DNA from 4 places in the Saccharopolyspora erythraea genome. Region 3 is predicted to be linked to each of the others. Evidence: riboswitches for the same ligand, from Rfam matches in the RefSeq annotation. Region 3 holds a riboswitch; each other region holds the start of a gene.

The links. A riboswitch is a leader RNA that binds a small molecule or an ion and turns the genes downstream of it on or off. The one in region 3 is predicted to bind cobalamin.
Region 1: linked by a shared signal. The riboswitch ahead of HUO13_RS17160 (ABC transporter substrate-binding protein) and the one ahead of metE (5-methyltetrahydropteroyltriglutamate--homocysteine S-methyltransferase) in region 3 are both predicted to bind cobalamin.
Region 2: linked by a shared signal. The riboswitch ahead of cobN (cobaltochelatase subunit CobN) and the one ahead of metE (5-methyltetrahydropteroyltriglutamate--homocysteine S-methyltransferase) in region 3 are both predicted to bind cobalamin.
Region 4: linked by a shared signal. The riboswitch ahead of HUO13_RS29985 (putative cobaltochelatase) and the one ahead of metE (5-methyltetrahydropteroyltriglutamate--homocysteine S-methyltransferase) in region 3 are both predicted to bind cobalamin.

Annotation. Positions count from the first base shown of each region.
Region 1 covers NZ_CP054839.1:3,737,786-3,742,130, forward strand. The annotation lists gene HUO13_RS17155 (helix-turn-helix transcriptional regulator) at 1-1,916, shown strand, start outside; cobalamin riboswitch at 1,981-2,176, shown strand; gene HUO13_RS17160 (ABC transporter substrate-binding protein) at 2,382-3,281, shown strand; gene HUO13_RS17165 (FecCD family ABC transporter permease) at 3,278-4,294, shown strand; gene HUO13_RS17170 (ABC transporter ATP-binding protein) at 4,291-4,345, shown strand, end outside.
Region 2 covers NZ_CP054839.1:6,696,756-6,701,100, forward strand. The annotation lists gene HUO13_RS29920 (precorrin-2 C(20)-methyltransferase) at 1-69, opposite strand, end outside; gene HUO13_RS29925 (precorrin-8X methylmutase) at 66-692, opposite strand; gene HUO13_RS29930 (precorrin-3B synthase) at 752-1,984, opposite strand; cobalamin riboswitch at 2,132-2,251, shown strand; gene cobN (cobaltochelatase subunit CobN) at 2,681-4,345, shown strand, end outside.
Region 3 covers NZ_CP054839.1:5,813,914-5,818,258, reverse strand. The annotation lists gene metE (5-methyltetrahydropteroyltriglutamate--homocysteine S-methyltransferase) at 1-1,912, opposite strand, end outside; cobalamin riboswitch at 2,049-2,306, opposite strand; gene HUO13_RS25960 (class I SAM-dependent methyltransferase) at 2,551-3,288, shown strand; gene HUO13_RS25955 (carbon-nitrogen family hydrolase) at 3,495-4,307, shown strand.
Region 4 covers NZ_CP054839.1:6,712,914-6,717,258, reverse strand. The annotation lists gene HUO13_RS29995 (S1 family serine peptidase) at 1-513, shown strand, start outside; gene HUO13_RS29990 (GNAT family N-acetyltransferase) at 651-1,148, shown strand; cobalamin riboswitch at 1,458-1,639, shown strand; gene HUO13_RS29985 (putative cobaltochelatase) at 1,677-3,764, shown strand; gene cobO (cob(I)yrinic acid a,c-diamide adenosyltransferase) at 4,047-4,345, shown strand, end outside.

The DNA of each region.
Region 1 (4,345 bases), 2.1 Mb from region 3:
ACGCCGCGCTGCTGGCGGGTGTCGAGGACGGCCTGCTGACCGTTCTCGACGAAGCCTGCGCCACGGGGCTGGTCTGCCTCGCAGCTCGTGGGCTGACCGAGGTCGGTCCCGCGGACCCCATGGTGCGCGCCGCCGTGCTGGCCGCACTGGCACCGGGCCGCAGGTCCGGCCTGCACCGCCGGGCGGCCGGCCTGGTCGACGACCCGGCCCGCAAACTGCGGCTCCTCGTCGCCGCGAGTCCCGTGCCGGACCCCGCCGTCGCCGATCGCCTCGACGCGCTGGCCACCGAGCGGGCATCGGAAGGGGCGTGGGCGGAGGCCGCGTCACTGCTCATCGACGCGAGCCGGCTCACCGAGGACCGGCTGGAGCGGGAAAGCCGCATCAGCCGCGCCGTCGACGCGCTGATCGGGGCCGGAGACGTGTTCGCGGCCGCCGCCCTCGTTCCCGAGGTGGAGAGCCTGCGCGAGACGCCGCTGCGCAACGCGGTGCTGGGCTACCTGGCCGTCGTCCGCGGGCGGGTGGCCGAGGCGGAGTCCCGGCTCGGCCGGGCCTGGCGGCTGGTCAACGCCGAGCGCGACCCGGACGTCGCCGCGCTGATCTGCCAGCGCTACGTGCTGCACGCGCTCGTCCGCTGCCGCGCCGACGATCTCGTGACCTGGGCCGACCGGGCGATCTCGCTGGCGGGGCCGGAGGCGCCAGCCGCGGTCGAGGCCGCCGCGATCCGCGGGCTGGGGCTGGCCGCGACGGGACGGGCTCGCCAGGCGCGCCGCGACTACGCGCGCCTGGGGGAGCGGGTTCGCCACGGAGCGCAGGCCCAGCGGGTGATGATGGCCCGCGGCTGGCTCAACCTGCTCACCGACGCGGTCGACGACGCGCGCGCCGAGCTGGAAAGCGCCGTGCCGACGACCTTCCTCGGCGGTTCGACCCGGATCTCGCTGTGGGCGCGGGCCTGGCTCGCACGCGCGCAGTTCCTCGCCGGGGCGTGGGACGACGCGATGCGCACCGTGCGCGACGCGGCGCCTCTGCTCGAACGCAGCGGCATCGTCCTCACCGGTCCGCTGCTGCACTGGACCGAGGTGACCGTGCACGCGTTGCGCGGTGAGTGGGAGCAGGCCGAGCAGGCGTTGCTGCGCTGCGACGCCGGACCGCAGGACTACGAGATCATGCGGGTCCCCACCTACCTGGCCCGGGCGCAGGTCGCCGAGGCGCGCGCCGACTCCGCAGGCGTGCTGCGAGCCCTGCATCCGCTCACCCAGTCCTGGGCCGCCGCCGGCATCGACGAACCCGGCCACTGGCCGTGGCACGACATGTACGCCCACGCCCTCGTGCTGGAAGGACGCCACGAGGAGGCCGACGCGTTCCTGCTGCCGCACGAGCGGCTGGCGGCCGCGCGCGAGCACGCCTCCGCCCGGGCTCGGCTCGCGGCGGCCCGTGGCCGGCTGCTGGGCGCGCAGGGCGATCCGGCCGCGGCCGCGGCCGCCTTCGAGCAGGCCCTGGAACTGCTCGAAGGGCTTCCGCTGCGCTACGACCACGCGCGCGTCGCCTTCGCCTACGGCCAGACGTTGCGGCGGGCCGGGAAGCGCCGCGAGGCGGACGCGGTCCTCACCACCGCCCGCGACGGCTTCGCCACCATGGGCGCCGCGACCTACGTGGAGCGGTGCGACCGCGAGCTCAAAGCAGGCGGCGTGCACGCGTTGCGCGCGGAGCGGGCCTTCAACGAGCTCACCCCGCAGGAGGAGGCCGTCGCCCGGCTCGTCGCACGCGGACTGTCCAACCGGGAGGCCGCCGCGGAACTGTTCCTGTCCACCAAGACGGTCCAGTACCACCTGACCCGCATCTACACCAAGCTCGGCATCCGCTCCCGGGCCGAGCTCGCGGCCCTGCGCGGCGCTTCGGAGGAACCGAACCGGGAATGAGCACCGGCCGGTTCGCGCCGCTGCGAGAAGGCTCACGTTGGTTGGGCGGACGTGATCGTGTCGGTTAGGGTGCCTGCGAGCCAGCCGTACCCGGTGAACGGGTCAGGGAATCCGGTCGGAAGCCGGAACTGACGCGCAGCGGTAGGGGCGGCGGACGGGGAAGGGCCGCGTGCGGCCCGCCACTGGGAGCGGTTCCCGGGAAGGCTCCCCGTTCCGGATTGCGCCCGAGTCCGAAGACCTGCTGGTTCCCCGCGCGCCCGCCCGGGCGTGCGGGGACTCGCCCCTTGCGGCTTCGCGTACGAGCCCGAGCGAAGGACACGGATGCTGCTGTTCTCTCTTTTCGCGCGCCGGCGTCGTCTTGCCCGGCCAGGGCGCAAGACCCTGCTCGCCGGTGTGGTCGCGGTCGCCCTCTGCGGATGTTCAGCGCCGCCCACGGGAAGTGCCCCGCCAGGGCAGTCCACTGCCATGCGCAACTGCGATCGCGATGTCGTCGTCGAGACACCGCCGCGGCGTGCGGTGAGCCTCAACCAGAGCACGACCGAGATCATGCTCTCGCTGGGACTGCAGGACCGGATGGTCGGGACCGCGACCTGGACCGAACCCGTCGCGCCGCACCTGGCCGCGGCCAACGCGCGAGTGCCCCGGTTGGCGGAGAACACCCCGTCGTTCGAGGGCGTGCTGGCGACCGAGCCCGACATCGTGCTGGGCGCGTACCACGCCATCTTCACCGACCAGCGCGTTGCCTCGCGGGACCGGTTCGCGCAGTTGGGCGTGCCGACCTACCTCTCGCCTAGCAACTGCCTGCCGGAGGAGGCGCCGCTGGGCAGGCCGACCGAGCTGGACGACATCTACCGCGAGGTCCACGAGATCGCCACGATCTTCGGAGTGCCGGAGCGCGGTGATGCCCTCGTCGCCCAGTTGCGGGGGCGGGTCGCGGCCGCTCAAGCCCGCGTGGCCGGGTTGCGGTCGCGCGACGAGCAGTCGGTGCTGTTCTGGTTCGCCAGGACCGAATCGCCTTACGTGGCCGGTGGAACCGGTTCTCCGGGGATCATGGCCCGCGCGTTGGGCGTGCGCAACGCCTACGGGGACGTGGCATCGATGTGGCCCCAGGTCGGTTGGGAGGACGTGCTGAGCCGCGAGCCGACGGTTCTGGTGCTCGGCGACCTCACCAGGGACCAGGAGGGCGACAGCCTCAGGTCCAAGGTGGACTTCCTGCGCGGCGACCCCGCGGTGTCGCAGCTCGAGGCAGTGCGGCGGCAGGACTGGATCCCGATGAGCGGCACCGCGCTGAACGTCAGCATGCGCACCGTCGACGGAATCGAGGCGCTGGCCGACAAGCTCGTCGCCATGGAGCGGCACGGGTGATCCGCACGCGGGCCCGTTGGCTTGTCGCGGGTGGCTTGCCCGTGCTGGTGATGTCGGTCGCGGTCGTGCTCACCGTGGGACCGGCCGACATCTCGGTCGGTGACGTCACCGAGGTGGTCCGGGCGCGGCTCGGGCTGGGCACCACCGACGTTTCCCGCATCGCGCAGGGCATCGTGTGGGAGCTGCGCCTGCCCAGGGCGCTGCTGGCGGCGATCTGCGGCGCGGGCCTGGGCGTCTGCGGTGCGGTGTTGCAGTCGCTGCTGCGCAATCCGCTGGCGGACCCGTACCTGCTGGGGATCTCGTCGGGGGCGTCCACCGGTGCGGTGGTGGTCGCCGTGCTCGGCGCGGGCGCGGGCGCGATCGGGCTGGCCGTCGGTGCGTTCGCCGGCGCGCTGGTCGCCTTCGCCCTGGTGATGGCGCTGGCCGCGCTCGCGGGCGGCGGCACGAGCCGCGTCATCCTCGCCGGCGTCGCGGGCAGCCAGCTGTTCTCCGCGCTGACCTCATACATCGTCATGACCTCCGCCGACGCCCAGCAGACCCAGGGCGTGCTGTTCTGGCTGCTCGGTTCCCTGTCCGGGGCCCGATGGGACGACGTCGCGCTCGCGGGCGCGGTGTGCGCGCTGGGCCTGCTGCTGTGCCAGTCGCAGGCGGGTGCGCTGGACGCCTTCGCTTTCGGTCACGACTCGGCCGCCTCGCTGGGAGTGGCCGTGCAACGCGTACGAGGGCTCCTGCTCGCGGGCACCGCGCTGGTGACCGCGACCCTGGTGGCATCCTCGGGCGCCATCGGCTTCGTCGGACTCGTGCTGCCGCAGGCCGCCCGGTTCCTGGTGGGTACCCGGCACCGCGCGTTGCTGCCGGCCACCGCCGTGCTGGGCGCGATCCTGCTGGTGTGGGTGGACTCGCTGGCCGGTGCCGTCGCCGCGCCGCAGGAGGTTCCGGTGGGAGTCATCACCGCGTTGGTCGGCGTGCCGGCCTTCGCCTTCCTGCTGGTGCGGAAACGGGGGATGTCGTGACACTCGAGACCCGTGACGTGTCGTGGCGCCTCGGCGGGACCGTCATCCTGG
Region 2 (4,345 bases), 880 kb from region 3:
CGGGTCCCCGGGGCCGAGCCCGACCCCGTAGAGGGTGCCCTTGTGCTCCACGACGTTCCCGCTGCTCACTCTTCCTCGCTCGCGATCGCGTTGATGGCGGCCACCGCCATGGCGCTGCCGCCCCGGCGGCCGTGCACGACCAGGTGCTCCAGGCCGCTGGGGTGGTCGGCGAGCGCCTGCTTGGACTCCACCGCGCCGACGAACCCGACCGGCAGCCCGAGCACCGCGGCGGGCCTGGGCGCACCTTCCTCGATCATCTCCAGCAGCCGGAACAGCGCCGTCGGGGCGTTGCCGATCGCCACGACCGAGCCCTCCAGGTCGTCGCGCCAGAGCTCCATGGCCGCCGCGCTGCGGGTGGTGCCCAGCTCGCGGGCCAGCTCCGGCACGCGTTCGTCGCCCAGCGTGCAGATGATCGCGTTGTCGGCGGGCAGCCTGCGCCTCGTCACCCCGGCCGCGACCATCGCGGCGTCGCAGAACACCGGCGCACCGGCCCGCAACGCGGCCCGCGCACCGGTGACCGCGTTCGGCGACCAGGCGAGGTCGTCGACCAGGTCGACCATGCCGCAGGCGTGGATCATCCGCACCGCCACCCCGGCGACCTCCGGCGGCAGCCCGCCGAGCTCGGCCTCGGCGCGGATGGTGGCGAAGGACCGCCGGTAGATCTCCGCGCCCTCCCGCACGTAGTCGGGCACCCCGCGATAGCGCGCGGGGCTGCCTGCCCCGGACTGCTCGTCGGCCCCGGTTCGCTCGTTCACACTGCCCTCCGTACCGCGTCCAGCGCGGCCCCAACCTCGTCCAAATCGGTGGCGGTCGTCCGGGTCTCGTCGTCGAGACCGACCTCGTAGCCCGCCTCGGTGGCGAGCACGTCCAGCACCCTGCCCTGCGGCCTGCCGCACCGGCGTCCGCATCCGGACCAGTGCACCGGGAGTCCGCCGGGCGGCGGCAGGGCGCGCCGGGCGTCCCCGCGGACGTCGGCGAGTGCCTTGGCGCACCCCGGTCGCCCGGCGCAGGAGGTGACCCCGGCCCCGGGTGCGCGGGCGTCCACGACCAGCCCGCGCGCGTCCAGCGCCGACAGCCACGATGGCGCGTCGCCGGCCGGCAGGCCGGTCACGACGACGGTTCGCCACGGCGTCAGCCGGAGACCGCAGGCGGCCTCGGACGCGGCGGTGATGATATCCACCTGCTCCCGCGAGAGTCGGCCCAGTGGCGCTCCGGCCGCGATCGTGACCGCGTCGCCGCGCCGGAAGACCTCTCCGACCTGCGCATGCGTGCCGGGCGGGGTGGACGGGACCGGCACCGGTTCGACCGGGACGGCACCGGTAGCCGCGCGGACGCGCTCGGTGATCCCGCGCACGCCGTCGCGCAGCTCGTTCACCCGCCACTCCCGGCCGTCCTTCTCTGCCAGGAACGCCTCGGCCGCGGCGAGGGCGAGCGCGGGCGCGCCTTCCGGGGTGGATCGGATGCCGGAGTCCACGCCGCCGAGCACCAGGGCGACGGTCGCGGCGTCGAGCGCGAGCAGGCCGACGTCGGCGCCCATCGACACCACGTCTCCCCTGCCGTCGTCGACGGCGAACAGGAAACGGCCTGGCAGATCGGCCAGCGCGGGCGTCGCGCACAGCGCTTCGTCCAGAGCGCGGGCCACGGCCTGGGTGTCCAGCAGCGCCCGGTCGTCGTCGTATGGCGAGCCGAGGATGTTGCGCACCCGTTCGTGGGTGGCCGACGGCAGCAGCCCGGCGCCGGAAAGGCGGTCGGCGAGCTCGCTCTGCTGTCCCGCCGCGAGGCCCCGCACCTGCACGTTCGCCCGCGAGGTGAGTTCGAGGCCGCCGTCGCCGAGCCCGGCCGACGCGGCCCCGAGCACGGCGAACTGCCGCGGTGTCAGCGCGCCGCCGGGCACGCGGACGCGGGCCAGTCCGCCGTCGGCGGCGTCGTGCACCCGCAGGGCACCGGGGCAGGCATCGCGTTCGGGACGGGCTGCTGTGGACACCCGGCCGATCCTACGGCCCCGGGTTGTTGCGGACGCAAACCACGCGACCGGGTCCGGACGGTTGCGACGCGTGTCATGCGCGGCGAACTTGACGGAAGATCGCCCCGTTGCGGAGAGTGTTCGCAGTATTCGAGCGGCGACAGGTGGAGGAAGCCGGTGCGAGTCCGGCGCGGTCCCGCCACTGTCACCGGGGAGCGGACTCCAACGACGTCACTGCCCCGCGGGGTGGGAAGGCGGAGCGAGCGCTGATCCGGGAGCCAGGAGACTCCGGTCGCCGCGACCTACGACCCGGGGCGAGGACCCCGAGGAGGGTGTCGTCATGCGCCGAACGCGCGCATCCGGCCTCCGCAGGCCGCCCGGCCCGCGGTGCCGCCGCCATCCCGGCCGAGGGCGTCCCGCACGTCGCGGACTCGGCGGCGGGGCGCCCGGCCGAACCACGCGTCGCGGGTTCGGCAACGCGGCGACCGGCCGAACCGCGCGAGCGCCGCGCACGCTCAGCGGCGGAGCGCTGCGGGGACCGGCACCGGGTCGGCTCGCCGCTCTGAGGCCCCTGTCCGGCGCCGCCGGCTTCGCGGAGGCCGGACGCGCGAGCGTCCGCCCCGCAGACATCCCCTTCGACGTCACCCGCCGCGCAGACGTACCCACCTCCACCAGCGCATCCCGGGCGACAGCCCACCCAGTTGAGGAGCGAGCCGCATGATCCTGCTTCTGTCCACATCGGACACCGATCTGCTCAGCGCGCGGGCCAGCGGCGCGGACTACCGGCTGGGCAACCCGGCGCGGCTGGGCGTCGACGACCTCCTGCCGCTGCTGACCGACGACGTCGACCTCGTCGTGGTCCGGCTGCTCGGTGGCCGCCGCGCGTGGGAGGAAGGGCTCGACGCGCTGCTGGCGGGTCCGCGCCCGGTGGTCGTGCTGGGCGGCGAGCAGGCCCCCGACGCCGAGCTGATGGAGTGCTCGACGGTGCCCGGCGGCGTCTGCGCCGAAGCGCACCGCTACCTCGCCCAGGGCGGCCCGGAGAACCTCACCGAGCTGCACAACTTCCTGTCCGACACGATCCTGCTGACCGGCAACGGCTTCGCCCCGCCGATCGAGACCCCGACCTGGGGTGTGCTGGAGCGCACTCCGCGCGAGACCGACGGGCCCACCGTCGCGGTGCTCTACTACCGGGCGCACCACATGGCGGGCAACACCGCCTTCGCGCACGCCCTCTCCGAGGCGATCGAGGACGCCGGCGGTCAGGCCCTGCCGATCTTCTGCGCCTCGCTGCGCGCTCCCGAACCCGAGCTGCTGCGCGAGCTGCGCCGCGCCGACGCGCTGGTGGTCACCGTGCTCGCCGCCGGCGGCAGCAAGCCGGCCACCGCCCAGGCCGGTGGTGACGACGAGGCGTGGGACGTAGGGGCCCTGGCCGAACTGGACATCCCGATCCTGCAGGGACTCTGCCTGACCAGCACCCGCGCCGCGTGGGAGGACAACGACGAGGGCCTTTCGCCGCTGGACATGGCCACCCAGGTCGCGGTGCCCGAGTTCGACGGGCGGCTGATCACGGTGCCGTTCTCGTTCAAGGAGAACGACTCCGAGGGCCTGCCGGTCTACGTCGCCGACCCGGAGCGGGCCGCGCGCGTCGCGGGAATCGCCGTGCGCCACGCGAAGTTGCGCCATGTCCCGCAGCACGAGAAGCGCCTAGCGCTGATGCTGTCGGCCTACCCGACCAAGCACTCCCGCATCGGCAACGCCGTCGGCCTCGACACCCCGGCCAGCGCGGTCAAGCTGCTGCGCCGACTGCGCGAGCACGGCTACGACGTCGGCCCCGAGGACGGGCCCGACGCGCTGCCGGGCGTGGCGGCGCAGGACGGCGACGCGCTGATCCACGCGCTGATCGCCGCGGGCGGTCAGGACCAGGACTGGCTGAGCGAGGAGCAGCTCTCCGGAAACCCGGTCCGCATCCCCGCCAAGCGCTACGAGTCCTGGTACGCGACGCTGCCCGAGGAGCTGCGCGGCGAGATCGAGGAGCACTGGGGCCCGCCGCCCGGTGAGCTGTTCGTCGACCGCTCGCAGGACCCCGACGGCGAGATCGTGCTCGCCGCGCTGCGCGCGGGCAACGTCGCGCTCATGGTCCAGCCGCCGCGCGGCTTCGGCGAGAACCCGATCGCGATCTACCACGACCCCGACCTGCCGCCGAGCCACCACTACCTGGCCGCCTACCGCTGGCTCATCGACGAGTTCGGCGCGCACGCCATGGTGCACCTCGGCAAGCACGGCAACCTGGAGTGGCTGCCGGGCAAGACGGCGGGGATGTCGGCCGCGTGCTCGCCCGACGCCGCGCTCGGCGACCTGCCGCTGATCTACCCGTTCCTGGTC
Region 3 (4,345 bases):
CGGAGGTGGCCAGCCGGAACGACTCCACCGCCCAGTCCAGGTACTCCTTGTGCTGGACCGAGCGCAGCGGCAGCAGCTCGCGCAGCGCGGGCTCGTCGACCTGGACCATCCGGATGCCGGCCGACTCGAGGTCGTGCACCTCGTCGCGGATGGCCAGCGCGACCTGCTTGGCGGTGTCGGCCAGCGGCTGGTCGTCGCGGACGAACGACCATGCCAGGATCGTCACCGGGCCGGTGAGCATCCCCTTGACCGGCTTCTCGGTCTGCTTCTGGGCGTAGGTGGCCCAGTCGACGGTCATGGGGTTCGGGCGGGAGACGTCGCCGAACAGGATCGGCGGGCGCACGCAGCGCGAGCCGTAGGACTGCACCCAGCCCTTGTGGGTGCTGACGAAGCCCTCCATGTGCTCGGAGAAGTACTGCACCATGTCGTTGCGCTCGGGCTCGCCGTGCACCAGCACGTCCAGTCCGAGGTCCTCCTGCAGCTTGATCACGCGCTGGATCTCGTCGCGCATGCGCTGGTTGTAGGCGGCCTCGTCGATGGTGCCCTTGCGCAGTTCCGCGCGCGCCTTGCGGACGTCGGTGGTCTGCGGGAAGGAACCGATGGTCGTCGTCGGCAGCGGAGGCAGCCGCAGCGACTTCTCCTGAGCCTCCTGGCGCAGCGCGTAGTCGTTGCGGCGGGAGTGCTCGGGCCGCAGCGATTGCAGCCGGGCCTGGACGCGGTTGTTGCGGACGCGGTCGGCCTTGGCGCGGTCGGCGACCGCGGCGGCGGCTGCCGCCAGCTCGTCGGCGACGGCGTCGCGTCCCTCGCGCAGCGCGCGGCCCAGCACGACGACCTCGCGCACCTTCTGCACCGCGAAGGCCAGCCAGGACTTGACCTGCGGGTCGATCTGCTCCTCGGCCTCGACGTCGTAGGGCACGTGCAGCAGCGAGCACGAGGTGCCGACGGCCACTTCGCCGGCCAGGCCCAGCAGGGTCGCGCCGGTGGTCAACGCCTTGTCGAGGTCGGTGCGCCAGATGTTGCGGCCGTCGACCAGGCCGGCGACCAGCGTCTTGTCCCGCAGCCCGGACAGCGTCGACAGCTTGTCCACAGTGGAGGAACCGGCCACGAGGTCGACGCCGAGCGCCTCGACCGGGGCGGAGGCCAGCACGTCCAGCGCGTCACCGAGATCACCGAAGTACCCGGCCACCAGCAGGTTCGGCCGGTCGGTCAGCTCGCCGAGCTTGCGGTAGGCCGCGCGCAGCGCGTCCAGTTCCGCCTGCGAGCGGTCGGCGGCGAAGGCGGGCTCGTCGAGCTGGACCCATTCGGCTCCGGCCCGCTTGAGCTCACCGAGCAGTTCGGCGTAGGCGGTCAGCAGCTCGTCGAGCTTGTCCAACGGGCGGAACGACTCCGGCGCGCCTTCGGCGGCCTTGGACAGCAGCAGGAAGGTCAGCGGGCCGACCAGCACCGGCCGCGTGGTGACGCCCAGGTCCGCGGCTTCCTGGAACTGCCGCACCGGAGTCCGGTCGGTCAGCGAGAACCGCGTGTCCGGGCCGATCTCGGGAACGAGGTAGTGGTAGTTGGTGTCGAACCACTTCGTCATCTCCAGCGGCGGCGTGGAGTCCACGCCCCGCGCCATGGCGAAGTAGGTGTCCAGCGGGTTCAGCCCCAGCTCGGTGTAGCGCGGGGGAACAGCGCCGAAGGTGACCGCGGTGTCGAGCACCTGGTCGTAGTACGAGAACGTGTTGCCGGGGACGGAGTCCAGCCCCGCGTCCTGGAGCGTGCGCCAGGTGTCGACGCGCAGCTGGCGCGCGACCTCCCGCAGGTCCTCCGCGCTGCTGCGCGAAGCCCAGTAGCTCTCCAACGCGCGCTTGAGTTCCCGGTTCGGTCCGATCCGGGGATACCCGAGTACGGTCGATCCGATCTTGGTGGTCAACGCCCTCTCCTCGCGAGCTCGACAGCATGGGACTCCGAGGTCCGGACGGAGGCGTGCCGGAGCGCCAGCGAGCGGTCATAGCCGCGGTCTGGGCATCCGCCAGGTCCTCCCTCGAGACCTCGGATCAGCGTGCACGGGTGTGCACGCACCGGTGGCAGGTCTTCGGACTCGCGGGCGCTCCCGGCCTTGGCCGGGGTTCCTAATGGCCGTCGCTTCCCAGACGCAGTGGTCCAGTGCTCTGTTTCCGGTCTTCTGAGACCGGTGACGGCGTTCGTTCCCGCTCACCGCTGCGGGGCAGTCCCGGATTCGCACCGGGTTCCCTCTTGCCTCGTCCACCGCGGTCGCGGCTCTCCACCGCGTCCGTGGCGGACGAACCACCAGCACACGACAGGCTAGTGACCCGATCCCCGTTGGCAAGTCCTCCCGAAGGGTGGTCGCATCGGAATGCGTGCATCGGCGGGGCGGAACTCGGGCCTGAAGTCGTCGTTCATGCATTTGAGCCGCATCGGTGAGAGGCCAGTCACATCCGGCGGCCTCCGGCTTCGTTCAGCAGCCGCGGGACCCGCGAGACCACACCGCGCGCCGGGACCATACGGTCGTGCCGAATGCGGTGATCGGGCTGGAAGGAGTTGGTACGGGTGGGCGACGTCAACGGCGCTCTCGACGCGGTGCGCCGGAACTGGGACCGGCGGGCCCGCGACTACGACCGCTTCTACCGGCGTTTCAGCGCGGATCGGCGCGATGCGTGGCGCACGGCGTGCGAGAAGGTCGTGCCCGCCCTGCATCCGGGCGGTGACGGGCCTCTCGATGTGCTGGACGTCGGTACGGGCACGGGGTTCCTCTCGACCCTGCTGGCCGAGCTCGGGCACCGCGTCACCGCCGTCGACCCCTCCGCGACGATGCTCGGCTATGCGCGGGAGGAAGCCGAGCGCCGGGGCGTGGACGTGCGTTTCGAGGAGTGCGGGGCGCATGACGTCGAAGACCTCGCGGGCACGTTCGACCTCGTCACCGCGCGGTACGTGCTCTGGACGCTGCCCGCACCCGTGCGGGCCACGGCCGCGTGGAGTCGAGTGCTCAGGCCGGGTGGCGCGGTGCTGATCGCCGACAGCACCTGGCACACCTGGCGCGGAGACGGCAGGCGGCTGCTCGCGTCGCTGCGCCCGGGCGGCGACCACGGGTTCGCGTGGAGGCTCCTGCGCGACTACGTCCGCATCGGCCGGGCGACGCCGAACTGGAAGGGGCTGACCCCGCACCGCGCGCAGGCGATCCTCGCCGCCGGCGGGTTCGGGCGGGGCGAGCGCTTCGACGACCTGCTGCCGGAGTTCGCGCGACCGGTGGGCGAAGGTTTCTTCATCACCGGCGCACGCGTGCGATAGGCCGTCGCGCGGGCTGTCCCCGGCCAGCCGGTGCCAGGACATCCCGCCGCCAGCGCACAGGAACGGCCGGGAAATCCTTTGCGGCGCCTGGACATCGATTTCCGGGTCCGCATCCGGTCGAGGGCACCTCCGCCGTCCGCTCCGGACGTGCGGCGCGGCGGACGGGACGCGAGAATGGGTGAACTCTTCCGAGGAGGTGGCAGAAGATGCGCGCCACCCTGGTTCAGCTCTCGGTCTCGGACACCGAATCCGCCGCGCAACGCCGCACTCGGGCCGCCGGGCTCGTCCGCGGCCGGGCCGGTGACGACATCGTGGTCCTCCCGGAGCTCTGGACGACCGGAGCCTGGGACTACGACGCGTGGCAGGAGGGTGCCGAACCCGTGGAGGACGGCCCTACCGCGCGGATCATGTCGGATGCGGCCAGGTCCGCGGGCGTGTGGTTGCACGCGGGGACCATCGTCGAGCGCGACGACAGCGGTGCGCTCTACAACACCGCGTTGGTCTTCGACCGCGCCGGGGCGCTTCGCGGCACGTACCGCAAGATCCACCGCTACGGCTTCGACACCGGAGAGGCCGTGTTCATGGCCGCCGGGCGGGACGTCGTGGCCATGCCCACCGAGCTGGGCGAACTGGGCTTGGCGATCTGCTACGACCTGCGCTTCCCGGAACTGTTCCGCGCGTTGGTCGACGCCGGGACGGAGGTGCTGGTGGTGCCCTCCGCGTGGCCTGCTCACCGCCGCGAGCAGTGGCGGATCCTGGTCCGCGCGCGGGCGGTGGAGGAGCAGGCCGTGGTCCTGGCGTGCTGCGCCGCCGGCACCCACGCCGGCATGCGGCAGGCCGGCGGCAGCCTGGTCGTCGACCCGTGGGGCGAGGTGCTCGCCGAGGCCGGGGACGACGAGGAGGTCATCACCGCCGATGTCGACGTGTCCGAGGTCCGCACCCTCCGGGCGGACCTGCCGGTTCTCGGGGACCGGATCCTCGGAATCGCGGCGCCCGCCGCCAGGCACGCGCCGGCGTAGGGCCTGTGCGGCCCTCGGCGTGAGGCCGACCGGCGTGC
Region 4 (4,345 bases), 900 kb from region 3:
CGCGCGGTCGTCGGACGGTCCGACCTGCGGACGCAGGAGGGGGTCGTCAGTGCCGTCGACGCCGCGTGGGTCCACCCGCGGTACCAGGGTTTCGCCAGCGGGCACGACGTCGCGGTCCTGACGCTTCGGACCCCGGTGGACTACCGCGTCCTCCCGCTCGTCGGGCAGGGGGAGACCGCGCCGTACCAGACCGGGACGGTCGGCCGGGTCTACGGCTGGGGCCGCACGTCCGAGTCGGGGGCGCAGTCGTCGGTGCTGCGTTCCGTCGAGGTGCCTGTCACCCCGGACGCCGAGTGCGGCCGGGCTTACGCCGGCTTCGACCGGTCGTCGATGTTCTGCGCGGGCACGCCCGAGGGCGGGCGGGATGCGTGCGGGGGTGACTCGGGTGGCCCGTACGTGGTCAACGGGCGCCTGGTCGGGGTCGTGTCGTACGGCGTGGGCTGTGGACGGCCGGAGCAGCCGGGTGTCTACACGCGGCTGGCGACCTACGCCGGCGAGATCGCGGGAGCGTGAGGCGGCGGGCTTGGCGCTTCCGGTAGCCGGGGTGCGTGTGACCTGCGGCGGACTCATCCGCTGCGGAGGGTGTTGTTAGCAACTCCGAGTGCTCGTGGATGCGGTTGTCGGGGGTCGGTTGTGATATCCAGGTAAGGGTGACCCTTCAGCCTCTTGCGACCTCTGTGCACCGCGCCTACACGGCGGATCTCGATGCCGAAGACTTCTACCGGATGCTGCGGTTGCGCGTTGACGTCTTCGTGGTCGAGCAGGAGTGCCCTTACCCCGAGTTGGACGGTCGTGATCTGGAAACCACGACTCGCCACTTCTGGATCGATTCAGCAGATGGCTACGTGCTCGGCTACCTGCGGTTGCTGGAGGACCCCGACGGCACCTTCCGGATCGGCCGGGTCTGCACCGCCAAGAGCGCGCGCGGTCTCGGGCTCGCCCGCAAGCTGATGCGGGCCGCCGTCGCCGAGGTGCAGCGCGAGCCCGCGGTGCTCTCGGCGCAGACCTACGCGCTGGAGTTCTACCGCTCCTTCGGCTTCGTCGAGGATGGCGAGGAGTACCTGGAGGACGGGATTCCGCACATCGAGATGCGACGCGACCCGCGCACTCGCACCGCGAACCCGACGGTCGGCGGCGCGGCGAGGTAGCGGCGAGCGCGCCGGAGACGGTGCGTAGCTGCCGTGCCGGCGGATCGGGCTGCGACGAGCCCGACGCGGGCGGCCAGGTGGCGAGCGGCGGCAACCGGCGGAGCGGAGCCGAGCAGCCCTGGCGGGTTCGGGGAAGAGCGGTGTCCCGCGCGCGGGAGCGCCTTGGAACGGACTCCCTGATGCAGCCGTGTCCGATGCCCAGGACATGCACCGCCCCGGAAATGCCCTGCGCATCGCGCCGTTGACGGGCCGAGGCGATCCGCCGGAGTAGTGGTTCTCGTTACGCCGTGCCCTCGCCGGTGATCGCGGTCTGCGACGATGCACGGTGGTCAAAGCAAGGAGTGCGTCAGGAAGCCGGTTGGAGTCCGGCACGGCCGGCGCCACTGTGACCGGGGAGCGGACCTCCCCCGCGAGCCACCGGGGCGACCTGGGAAGGCCGGAGGGACGCGGCGAGCCGGGAGTCAGGACACTGCCACCCCTTGTTCCCACCACCCGGGGCGCCCGAGACCCGAGGAAGGAACTGCACGCATGACCGCTGTGCGCTACCCGTTCTCCGCCGTGGTCGGACACGACGACCTGCGGCTGGCCCTGCTGCTCAACGCGGTGCACCCGCGCATCGGCGGGGTCCTGGTCCGCGGCGAGAAGGGCACCGCCAAGTCGACCATCGTGCGCGCGCTGGCCGCGCTGCTGCCCGAGCTCGACGTGGTGCCGGACTGCCGCTTCGGCTGCGCACCGCTGGACGCCGACCCGCGGTGCCCCGACGGCCCGCACGACGGCACCGCCTCGTCGGTCCGCCCCGCGCGGCTGGTGGAGCTCCCGGTCGGCGCGACCGAGGACCGCCTGGTCGGCTCGTTGGACCTGGAGCGCGCCCTCACCGACGGCGTCCGCGCCTACCAGCCCGGTCTGCTCGCGGCCGCCCACCGCGGCGTTCTCTACGTCGACGAGGTGAACCTGCTGCACGACCACCTCGTCGACCTGCTGCTCGACGCCGCCGCGATGGGACGCGCGCATGTCGAACGCGAGGGTGTCTCGGTGGCCCACGCCGCCTCGTTCCTGCTCGTCGGCACGATGAATCCCGAGGAGGGCGAGCTGCGGCCGCAGCTGCTCGACCGGTTCGGCCTCACGGTCCACGTCACGGCCTCCCGCGACGTGCCGACGCGGACCGAGGTGGTGCGGCGGCGGCTGGCGTTCGAGGCCGACCCGGCTGGGTTCGCCCGCCGTTGGGAGGACGAGGACGCCGACCTGGCCAAGCGGATCGCCGCCGCCCGGGAACGGGTCGGCTCTGTGGTGCTGCCGGACTCCGAGCTGCGGCGGATCTCCGCGCTGTGCGCTGCCTTCGAGGTCGACGGCATGCGCGCCGACCTCGTGCTCGCCCGGACGGCGGTGGCGCACGCGGCCTGGCGCGGCGCTGAGTCGGTGGCCGAGGCCGACGTCGAGGCCGCCGCCCGTCTCGCGCTGCCGCACCGCAGGCGCCGCGACCCGTTCGACGAGCCCGGGGTGGAGGAGGAGCAGTTGCAGCAGGCGCTCTCCGATGCCGCCCAGCACGCGGACAACCCGCCGGAGGACGAGCGCGACGAGCAGTCCGGCGACGAGCGGGACGAGCAGTCCGGCGACGACGATCCGGATGAAGGCGGTCCGGGTGGCGCATCCGGCCCCGACGATGGCGGCCCGGACGACGACGGCCCGGACGGCGGTCCGGGTGGCGGTCAAGCCAGCCCGGAGGAGGGCGGTGAGCCGCGCCGCAAGGCCCCGTCGGAGCGTCCGCCCGCGCCGCCCGCGGCGGCGTTCCGGGCTCGGTTGCTGGAAGTGCCGGGTGTCGGTGAGGGAGCGCCCGGCAGGCGCTCGCGCTCGCGGTCGCGCACCGGCCGCGCCGTACGCGCTTCCACAGTGGACGGACATGGCATCCACCTGCCCGCGACGCTGAGCGCCGCGGCGCCGCATCAGTCCGCGCGCGGGCGCAGCGGTCCCGGGCTGGTGCTCCGCGGCCACGACGTGCGGCACGCCGTCCGCGAGGGCAGGGAAGGCAACCTGGTGCTGTTCGTGGTCGACGCGTCGGGGTCGATGGCGGCCCGCGAGCGGATGTCGGCAGTCAGCGGTGCCGTGCTCTCCCTGCTGCGCGACGCCTACCAGCGCCGGGACAAGGTCGGGGTGGTGACCTTCCGCGGCGACTCCGCTGAGGTGGCGCTGCCGCCCACGTCCTCTGTGGACACCGCTGCGGTCCGGATGCGGAGGTTGCGCACCGGCGGGCGCACGCCGCTGGCCGACGGACTGCTCAAGGCGCACAAGGTCATCGGTACCGAGCGCACGCGCGACCCGCGCCGCCGTCCGCTGCTGGTGCTGCTCACCGACGGCAAGGCGACGGTCCCACTGAGGTCCAATGTGGACGGACGTGCCCGCCGTGCGGTCGACGACGCGGTGCGCTCGGCGGGGCTGCTCGCCGACGCCGGTGTGGCCTCGGTCGTCGTCGACTGCGAGAACGGGATGGTGCGGCTGGGGCTCGCCGACCGGCTCGCCGGCGCGCTCTCGGCGCCGTGCCTGCGGCTGGAGGAACTGTCGGCCGACAACGTCGCCGGTGTCGTGCGCGCCGTGCGGGACGGCGGTTCGCGCGCGGCTTGATCTCGTTTTGATTACGAGATTGGAGATCTCGCGTACGGGTCTCGCAGGCCGGTTGGTACGGTGTTCGCGTCCACCTGACCCCCAGGGGTGGACCTGAAAAGTGCCCTCGCGCTCCCGGTAACCCCCAGGCTGGTTGAGCGCGAGGGCCTTTTCGTTCCCGGGGCAACCGCGGTCGCGCGGTCTGATCGTCCCGCTACCGCGTCCTGATGGCCTGGCTGCCGCGGACGGATGCCCCCCGACCGGGGCCGCTGAGATCGGCGCCACTTGGCTTAGGGTCGGAGCATGCCTCAGGGACAGCCATCGACAGTGCCAGCCGACGGACTGACGACTCGCCAGCGGCGCAACCGCCCGCTGGTCGTGGTGAACACCGGTGAGATGAAGGGCAAGTCGACCGCCGCGTTCGGCATGGCGCTGCGCGGCTGGAACCAGGGCTGGTCCATCGGGGTGTTCCAGTTCGTCAAGTCGGCCAAGTGGCGCGTCGGCGAGGAGTCGGCGTTCCGTGCGCTGGGCAAGCTGCATGACGAGACCGGCGAAGGCGGGCCGGTCGAGTGGCACAAGATGGGCGAGGGCTGGTCGTGGGC